One region of the Streptomyces sp. MAR4 CNX-425 genome, then DNA from elsewhere that is predicted to be linked to it. Evidence: riboswitches for the same ligand, from Rfam matches in the RefSeq annotation. Region 1 holds a riboswitch; the other holds the start of a gene.
What was found. Region 1 has a riboswitch for S-adenosylmethionine ahead of thrC (threonine synthase). Riboswitches for the same ligand answer to the same signal wherever they lie in the genome.
Positions count from the first base shown of each region.

Region 2: another riboswitch for S-adenosylmethionine. It lies ahead of ACHZ99_RS02575 (aminotransferase class V-fold PLP-dependent enzyme); the one in region 1 lies ahead of thrC (threonine synthase).

Region 1 is NZ_JBMDLF010000013.1:218,532-221,934, reverse strand. Features, by position in the region: gene ACHZ99_RS30240 (MoaD/ThiS family protein) at 1-183, opposite strand, end outside; gene thrC (threonine synthase) at 180-1,484, opposite strand; SAM riboswitch class I at 1,502-1,641, opposite strand; gene ACHZ99_RS30230 (glucosyl-3-phosphoglycerate synthase) at 1,815-2,888, shown strand.
Region 2 is NZ_JBMDLF010000001.1:588,259-591,661, forward strand. Features, by position in the region: gene ACHZ99_RS02570 (glycerate kinase) at 1-368, shown strand, start outside; gene ACHZ99_RS02575 (aminotransferase class V-fold PLP-dependent enzyme) at 457-1,848, opposite strand; SAM riboswitch class IV at 2,189-2,306, opposite strand; gene trpD (anthranilate phosphoribosyltransferase) at 2,396-3,403, opposite strand, start outside.

The DNA of each region.
Region 1 (3,403 bases):
CACGTAGACGTTCACGAATCGGCGCAGCTTGCCTTGATCGTCCAGCACCCGCGCGGCGATCCCGCGGTGGTTCTTCTCCAGGTCTTCGATCACGTCGGCCAGGGTCGCGCCCTCGGCGCTCACCTCGGCCCGGCCGTCTGTATACGTACGAAGGATGGTCGGAATTCGGACGTTCACGCTCATGATGCGAGGCCAGCCTCTCGGAAGGAGTCGAGTGTGGGACGGATGATCGCGCTCGGCCCCGTGGTGGCGGCGACCGCGTCGAGAGTCTTCAGGCCGTCGCCGGTGTTGATCGCGACGGTGGTCTCGGCCGGGTCGATCCGGCCGTCCGCGACGAGCTTCGCCAGCACGCCGAACGTCACGCCGCCCGCCGTCTCCGCGAAGACGCCCTCGGTACGGGCCAGCAGCTTGACCGCGTCGACGACCTCCGCGTCCGTGACGTCCTCCACCGCACCCCCGGTACGGCGCGCCACGTCCAGCACATACGGGCCGTCGGCCGGGTTCCCGATCGCCAGGGACTTGGCGATCGTGTCCGGCCGCACGGGACGTACGACGTCGTGGCCGTCCTTGTAGGCCCGCGAGACCGGCGAGCAGCCGGCCGCCTGAGCCCCGAAGATCCGGTACGGGCGCTCCTCGACCAGCCCCGTCGCGATCAGCTCCTTCAGCCCCTTGTCGATCTTCGTGAGCTGGGAGCCGGAAGCCACCGGAATGACGATGTTGTCCGGGAGCCGCCAGCCGAGCTGCTCGCAGATCTCGTACGCCAGAGTCTTCGAGCCCTCCGCGTAGTACGGCCGCAGGTTGACGTTCGTGAAGCCCCAGCCCTCCCCCGCCGAATCGCCGATCAGCTCCGAACAGAAGCGGTTCACGTCGTCGTACGTGCCCTCGATACCGACGACGTCCCCGCCGTAGACCGCCGCCATCACGACCTTCGCGTGCTCCAGGTCGTACGGGATGAACACGCACGACCGCAGCCCCGCCCGCGCCGCCGCCGCGCCGACCGCACCCGCCAGGTTGCCCGTGGAGGAACAGGACAGCGTGGTGAAACCGAACGCACGGGCCGCCTCGACGGCGATGGCGACGACACGGTCCTTGAAGGAGTGCGTGGGATTGCCGGAGTCGTCCTTGACATGCAGCTCGCCCGTGACACCCAGCTCGGCCGCGAGCCGGTCCGCACGGTGCAACCGGGTGAAGCCCGGATTCAGATTCGGCTTGCCCGCCACATCGGCCGGCACCGGCAGCAGCGGCGCGTACCGCCAGATACTCCGCGGCCCGGCCTCGATACGCTCCCGCAGCCGCGCGGCGGACGCCGCGTCACCACCGGGCAGGTCGTACGCCGCCTCCAGCGGCCCGAAACACGACAGGCACGCGAAAACGGGACCCAGCGGCACCCGCTCCCCGCACTCCCGGCAGGACAGCGCGACGGCCGGACCCAGATCGGGGGCGCCATCGACGGCGGTGGGGGTGGCAGCTGTCTCTACAGCCATACTGGCGAGGCCCTCTCTCCTCATCTTCCCCGCGACGCATCTCGCCGCAGGACGGAATTGGCACCATCACCGTCCGGGGCCTCGCAGCGTCGCGAGTGCCGGACGGAGGGTTGCCGGGGCTTCAACGGGCCGTTCCCTCTGCCCCTCTGGATGAGCTCTGTATGGCACCGGCCAGGCCGGAGCATTTGTCCCGCGCACCGACCCCGACATAGGGACGGCACGCGCGTTGTTCAAGACTGTAACCGACGACCAGGACAGTTGTGAGGACGCGTCCGATACGCGAGACAGCCCTCACACCGCACAGGACCACCGGCAAGGGGAGGCCCGCAGGTGCTCGAAGACGTGGAGCAGTGGCTGAAGACACGGTCCTGGTCCGCGGCTGACCGGCCGCGGGCCCGGCTCCTCGCCGCCAAACGGGCACTGGGAGCGCGCGGAACCGTCAGCGTCGTCCTGCCCGCGCTGAACGAAGAGGCGACGGTCGGGCAGATCGTCGCGGCGATCCGGGCGGAGCTGATGGCGCCGCAAGGCGCAGCGGAGGGGAACGGGGCGAAGGGCGGCAGGGCGGAGGGCGACCCGCTCGTGGACGAGCTGATCGTGCTCGACTCCGGCTCCACCGACCGCACGGCGGAAGTCGCCGCCGCGGCGGGCGCACGGGTCGTACACCGCGACGAAGTACTCCCGCGAGTGCCGGCGGCACCCGGCAAAGGCGAGGTGCTGTGGCGATCGCTGCTGGTGACACGGGGCGAGATCGTCTGCTTCGTCGACGCGGACCTGCGGGACTTCGACCCGGCGTTCGTCAGCGGGATCGTGGGCCCGCTGCTGACGGAGCCGGACGTGGAGTTCGTGAAGGCGGTGTACGACAGGCCGCTGGGCGGCGGCGCGGTGAGCCCTGGCGGACAGGGCGGGCGGGTGACGGAGCTGGTGGCCCGGCCACTGCTGAACCTCCACTGGCCCCTGCTGGCCGGCTTCGTCCAGCCGCTCGGCGGCGAGTACGCGGCACGGCGCTCCCTCCTGGAACGGCTGCCCTTCCCGGTGGGATACGGCGTGGAGCTCGGCCTGCTCGTCGACGCACTGCACACCGTGGGACTGGACGCACTCGCCCAGGTCGACGTCGGCGCCCGCCGCCACCGCCACCAGGACGACCGGGCCCTCGGCCGCATGGCCGCGGCAATCTACCGCACCGCGCAGCTGCGGCTGGCGCGGGGACACCTCGTGCGGCCGCGGCTGACGCAGTTCGAGCGCGGGGCGGGCGGGGAGTTCGAACCACGGACGTACGGGGTGGACACGGAGGAGCGGCCGCCGATGCGGGAGATCCCCGAGTACGCGAGCCTGCGCCGGGCGGGCCGGGGCGGGGTACGGGGCCGGGGCCGCGGCGAGGCGGACCCGGGGGCGACGGTGGCGTAGGGGGTGGGGGGGATCCCCGTACCCGCCCCTTCCCGAAACTCAGGGCTGCGCCCCGAGCCCCGCCGGGAGCTCCGCCCCCGCACCCCCGGGGCTCCGCCCCGAACCCCGCCGAGCGGTCCACCCCCGTCGGGCTGACCGCCGGGGGCTCCGCCCCCCGAGCCCCCACCGGGGCTCCGCCCCGGCACCCCCGCGGGGCTCCGCCCCGAACCCCACAGTGCGCGACACCCGCCACCGGGGCTCCGCCCCGAACCCCGCCGAGCGCTCGCCCCACTGGAGCTGCTCGCCGGGGGCTCCGCCCCCGAACCCCCGCGGGACTGCGCCCCGGGCCCTCACGGCTGCCCCGGCCCCCTCCGGAGACCCCGCCTCCACCCCCACCGGGGCTCCGCCCCGAAACCCCACGGGACAGCGCACCGGACCCCGCCAAGGCTCCGCCCCCGCTCCCCCCGGGCCTGCATCCCGGACCCCACGGCGCTCCACCTCCCCACGGGGCTCCGCTGCCGCTCCCGCCGGGCCTG
Region 2 (3,403 bases), on a different contig from region 1:
GCTTCGAGGTGCTCCTCGGCCACCTCGACCTCGACGCCCGGCTGGCCGCCGCCGACCTCGTCATCACCGCGGAGGGCGCGCTCGACCACCAGACCCCGCGCGGCAAGGTCCCCGCGGAGGTGGCGCGGCGCGCCAAGCTGCACGACCGCCCGGTCCTGGCGCTCGCGGGCACCCTCGGCGAGGGCGCGCACGAGATCCACGGCACCGGCGTCGACGCCTACGGCACCATCATCCCGGGCCCGATGGCACTGCCCGAAGCGCTGCTGCGGGCCCGGGAGTTCCTGGCGGACGCGGCCGAACGGTCGCTGCGGATGGTGCTGCTGGGCAGCGCGCTGGCCGCGCGGCCGGCGGCCGGGGCCGGACGGTAGCCGCGGGCTCCGGACCGGGAGGAGGAGCGGCGGTACGGCGGAACGGGACGGACGCGCGCCGCCGCGCGGCCGGGCCCCGGCCCCGCGCTCAGACCTCCCGGTCCGCGCCGGTGGCGGGGACGCAGCGGCCGTCCACCGTGCGGTACGACCACCGCGCCCCGTCGCGCACCAGCGACCCCAGCGCCGCCAGGAACCGGTCCACGTGCTCGTCCGGCGTGCCCGCCCCGAAGCTCACCCGCACCGCGTTCAGCGGCAGCTCCCCCTCCCCCGTACCGCCCCCGCACTCCGCGGACTCCGTGGACCCGCCCGCCCCGGCCGCCCCGCCGAGCAGCGCCCGCACCAGCGGGTGCGCGCAGAACAGCCCGTCCCGCACCCCGATGCCGTGCTCCGCCGACAGCGCCGCCGCCAGGTGCGCGCTGCGCCAGCCGTCGACCACGAACGAGATCACCCCCACCCGCGCCGCGTCCGCCCCGAACAGCGACAGCACCCGCACCCCCGGCAGCTCCGCGAGCCCCGCGAGGACCCGCGCCACCAGCGCCCGCTCCCGCGCCACCAGCGCGTCGAACCCGGCCTCCGTCAGTGCCTTGCACGCCGAGGCGATCGCGTACGCGCCGATCACGTTCGGCGACCCCGCCTCGTGGCGCGCCGCGGTCGTCTGCCACTCGACGTCCAGCCCCCCGTCCGCCGCGCGCCCCACCCGCCGGCTGGCGCCGCCGCCCGCGAGGTACGGCGGCGCGGCCCGCAGCCAGTCCGCCCGGCCCGCCAGGACGCCGGCGCCGAAGGGCGCGTACAGCTTGTGCCCGGAGAAGGCCACCCAGTCCACGCCCAGCTCCGCCACGTCCACCGGGTGATGCGGCGCGAGCTGCGCCGCGTCCAGGACCAGCCGCGCCCCGTGCCGGTGCGCCGCGGCGGTCAGCTCCCGTACGGGCCACAGCTCGCCGGTGACGTTCGAGGCGCCGGTGACGCAGACCAGCGCCGGCCCGTCGCCGACCCGCGCGGCGAGCGCGGAGTCCAGCGCCGCCACCGCCTGCCCGGGGCTGCCGGGCGCGGGGAGGACGGTGACCCGGCCGGCCGTGGAGCCGGGCCGCCGCCAGGGCAGCAGGGCGGCGTGGTGCTCGGTCTCGAAGACGTAGACCTCGGTCCCCGGCGGCAGCGCGGTGGCCAGCAGGTTGAGCGAGTCGGTGGTGGAACGGGTGAAGACGACCTGGTCGCCGGGGCGGCAGCCGAGGAACCCGGCGACCGTGGCCCGGCTGGACTCGTACAGCTCGGTGGACAGCTGCGAGAGGTAGCCGGCGCCGCGGTGCACGCTGCCGTAGTACGGCGCGTAGGCGGCGACGTCGTCCCAGACGCGCTGGAGCGCCGGGGCGCTGGCGGCGTAGTCGAGGGCGGCGTACTCGGCGTCGCCGCCGGTGACGAGCGGGGCGCGGACCTCGCGGCCGAGTACGGGCAGACAGGCGGAGGCGAGCGTGGACGCGGACATGCGGAACTCCCGTGGGCGGACGTGCGGATGCGGGCTGACGGGCCGTACGGCCCGGAACCGGCCCGGAGGGCCGGGCGCGCGGCGCCCGGAGGCGGAAACCGCGCGGGGGGGCGGAGGCCCTCAGGGCCTGCCCGGCGGACCGTCTCGCGGTCCCGCGAGGCGCCGGCGCGCGGCGCCGGCGCGGCGTGCACGACCCGGTGTGCGGGCGGCGCCCCGCCCGCCGGTGGACGTTGCCGGGCGCCGCGGGATCTCCGAACCGGATCCGCCGGACAGGCCCTAGCGCATTCGCTTGCTCACGGCGGTACTCCCTCGGCCGACCAGGACCCCTGGATACGCGAGGGGTCCGCGCTTGCCGCAGACCTCGCTGCCTGCGGCCCGGTCATCACCCGGGGCACCCCGCCACGGACGGAGGGTTGCCGGACAGCGGGCCGGGGCCTTGATCGCTGTCGCTCGTGACCTGGTCAGGAGTATGCGCACCGGAGAGCCGCGGCGCAACCCGGTTGCCCGGACTGTCCGCAACTCTCCGGAAATCGGCGGCCAAAGCCCCTCAGGCGTTGCTGGCCGCCACCCAGCGCTCCAGCGCCCGCTGCGCCGATCCCGAGTCGATCGACTCCGCCGCCCGTACGATCCCCGCCGCGATCCGGTCCGGCAGCGGGCCGTCCGCGTCGCCGTCCAGGGCCGTGAGGGCCGCCGCCGCGTTGAGCAGGACCGCGTCGCGCACCGGGCCGGTCTCGCCGGCGAGCAGCCGGCGGGCGACGTCCGCGTTGTACGAGGCGTCGGCGCCCCGCAGCGCCTCCACCGGCACCAGGTCGATGCCGACGTCCCGGGGGTCGAAGGTCTCCCGCCGCACCGCGCCGCCGCGCACGGTCCACACCTGGGAGGTGGCCGTCGTGGTCAGCTCGTCCAGCCCGTCGTCGCCGCGGAAGACGAGCGCGGACGCGCCGCGCTCGGCCAGCACCCCGGCCATGATGGGCGCCATCCGGGCGTCCGCGACGCCGGTGGCCTGCGCCCCGACCCGGGCGGGGTTGGTGAGCGGGCCGAGGAAGTTGAACGGGGTGGCCACGCCCAGCTCCTTGCGCGTCTGCGCGACGTGCCGCAGCGCGGGGTGGAACTTCACCGCGAAGCAGAACGTGATGCCCGCCTCCCCGACGACCTCGGCGACCCGCTGCGGCGTGAGGTCGAGGTTGACCCCCAGCTTCTCCAGCACGTCGGAGGCGCCGGAGGCGGAGGACGCCGCCCGGTTGCCGTGCTTGACGACCTTCGCACCGGTCCCGGCGACAACGATCGCGGACATGGTGGAGATGTTGACGGTACGGGCCCGGTCGCCGCCGGTGCCGACGACGTCCACGGTCGGGCCGGGGACGTCGATGGTGTGGGCGTGCTCGTACATCGTGCGCACCAGCCCGGACAGCTCCGCGACCGTCTCGCCCTTGGCCCGCAGCGCGACCGCGAACCCGGCGATCTGCGCGTTGCTGGCCTCGCCCGACATGATCTGGTCCATGGCCCAGGCGGTGTCCTCGGCGCTCAGGTCCCGCCCGGCGATCAGCGCGCTGAT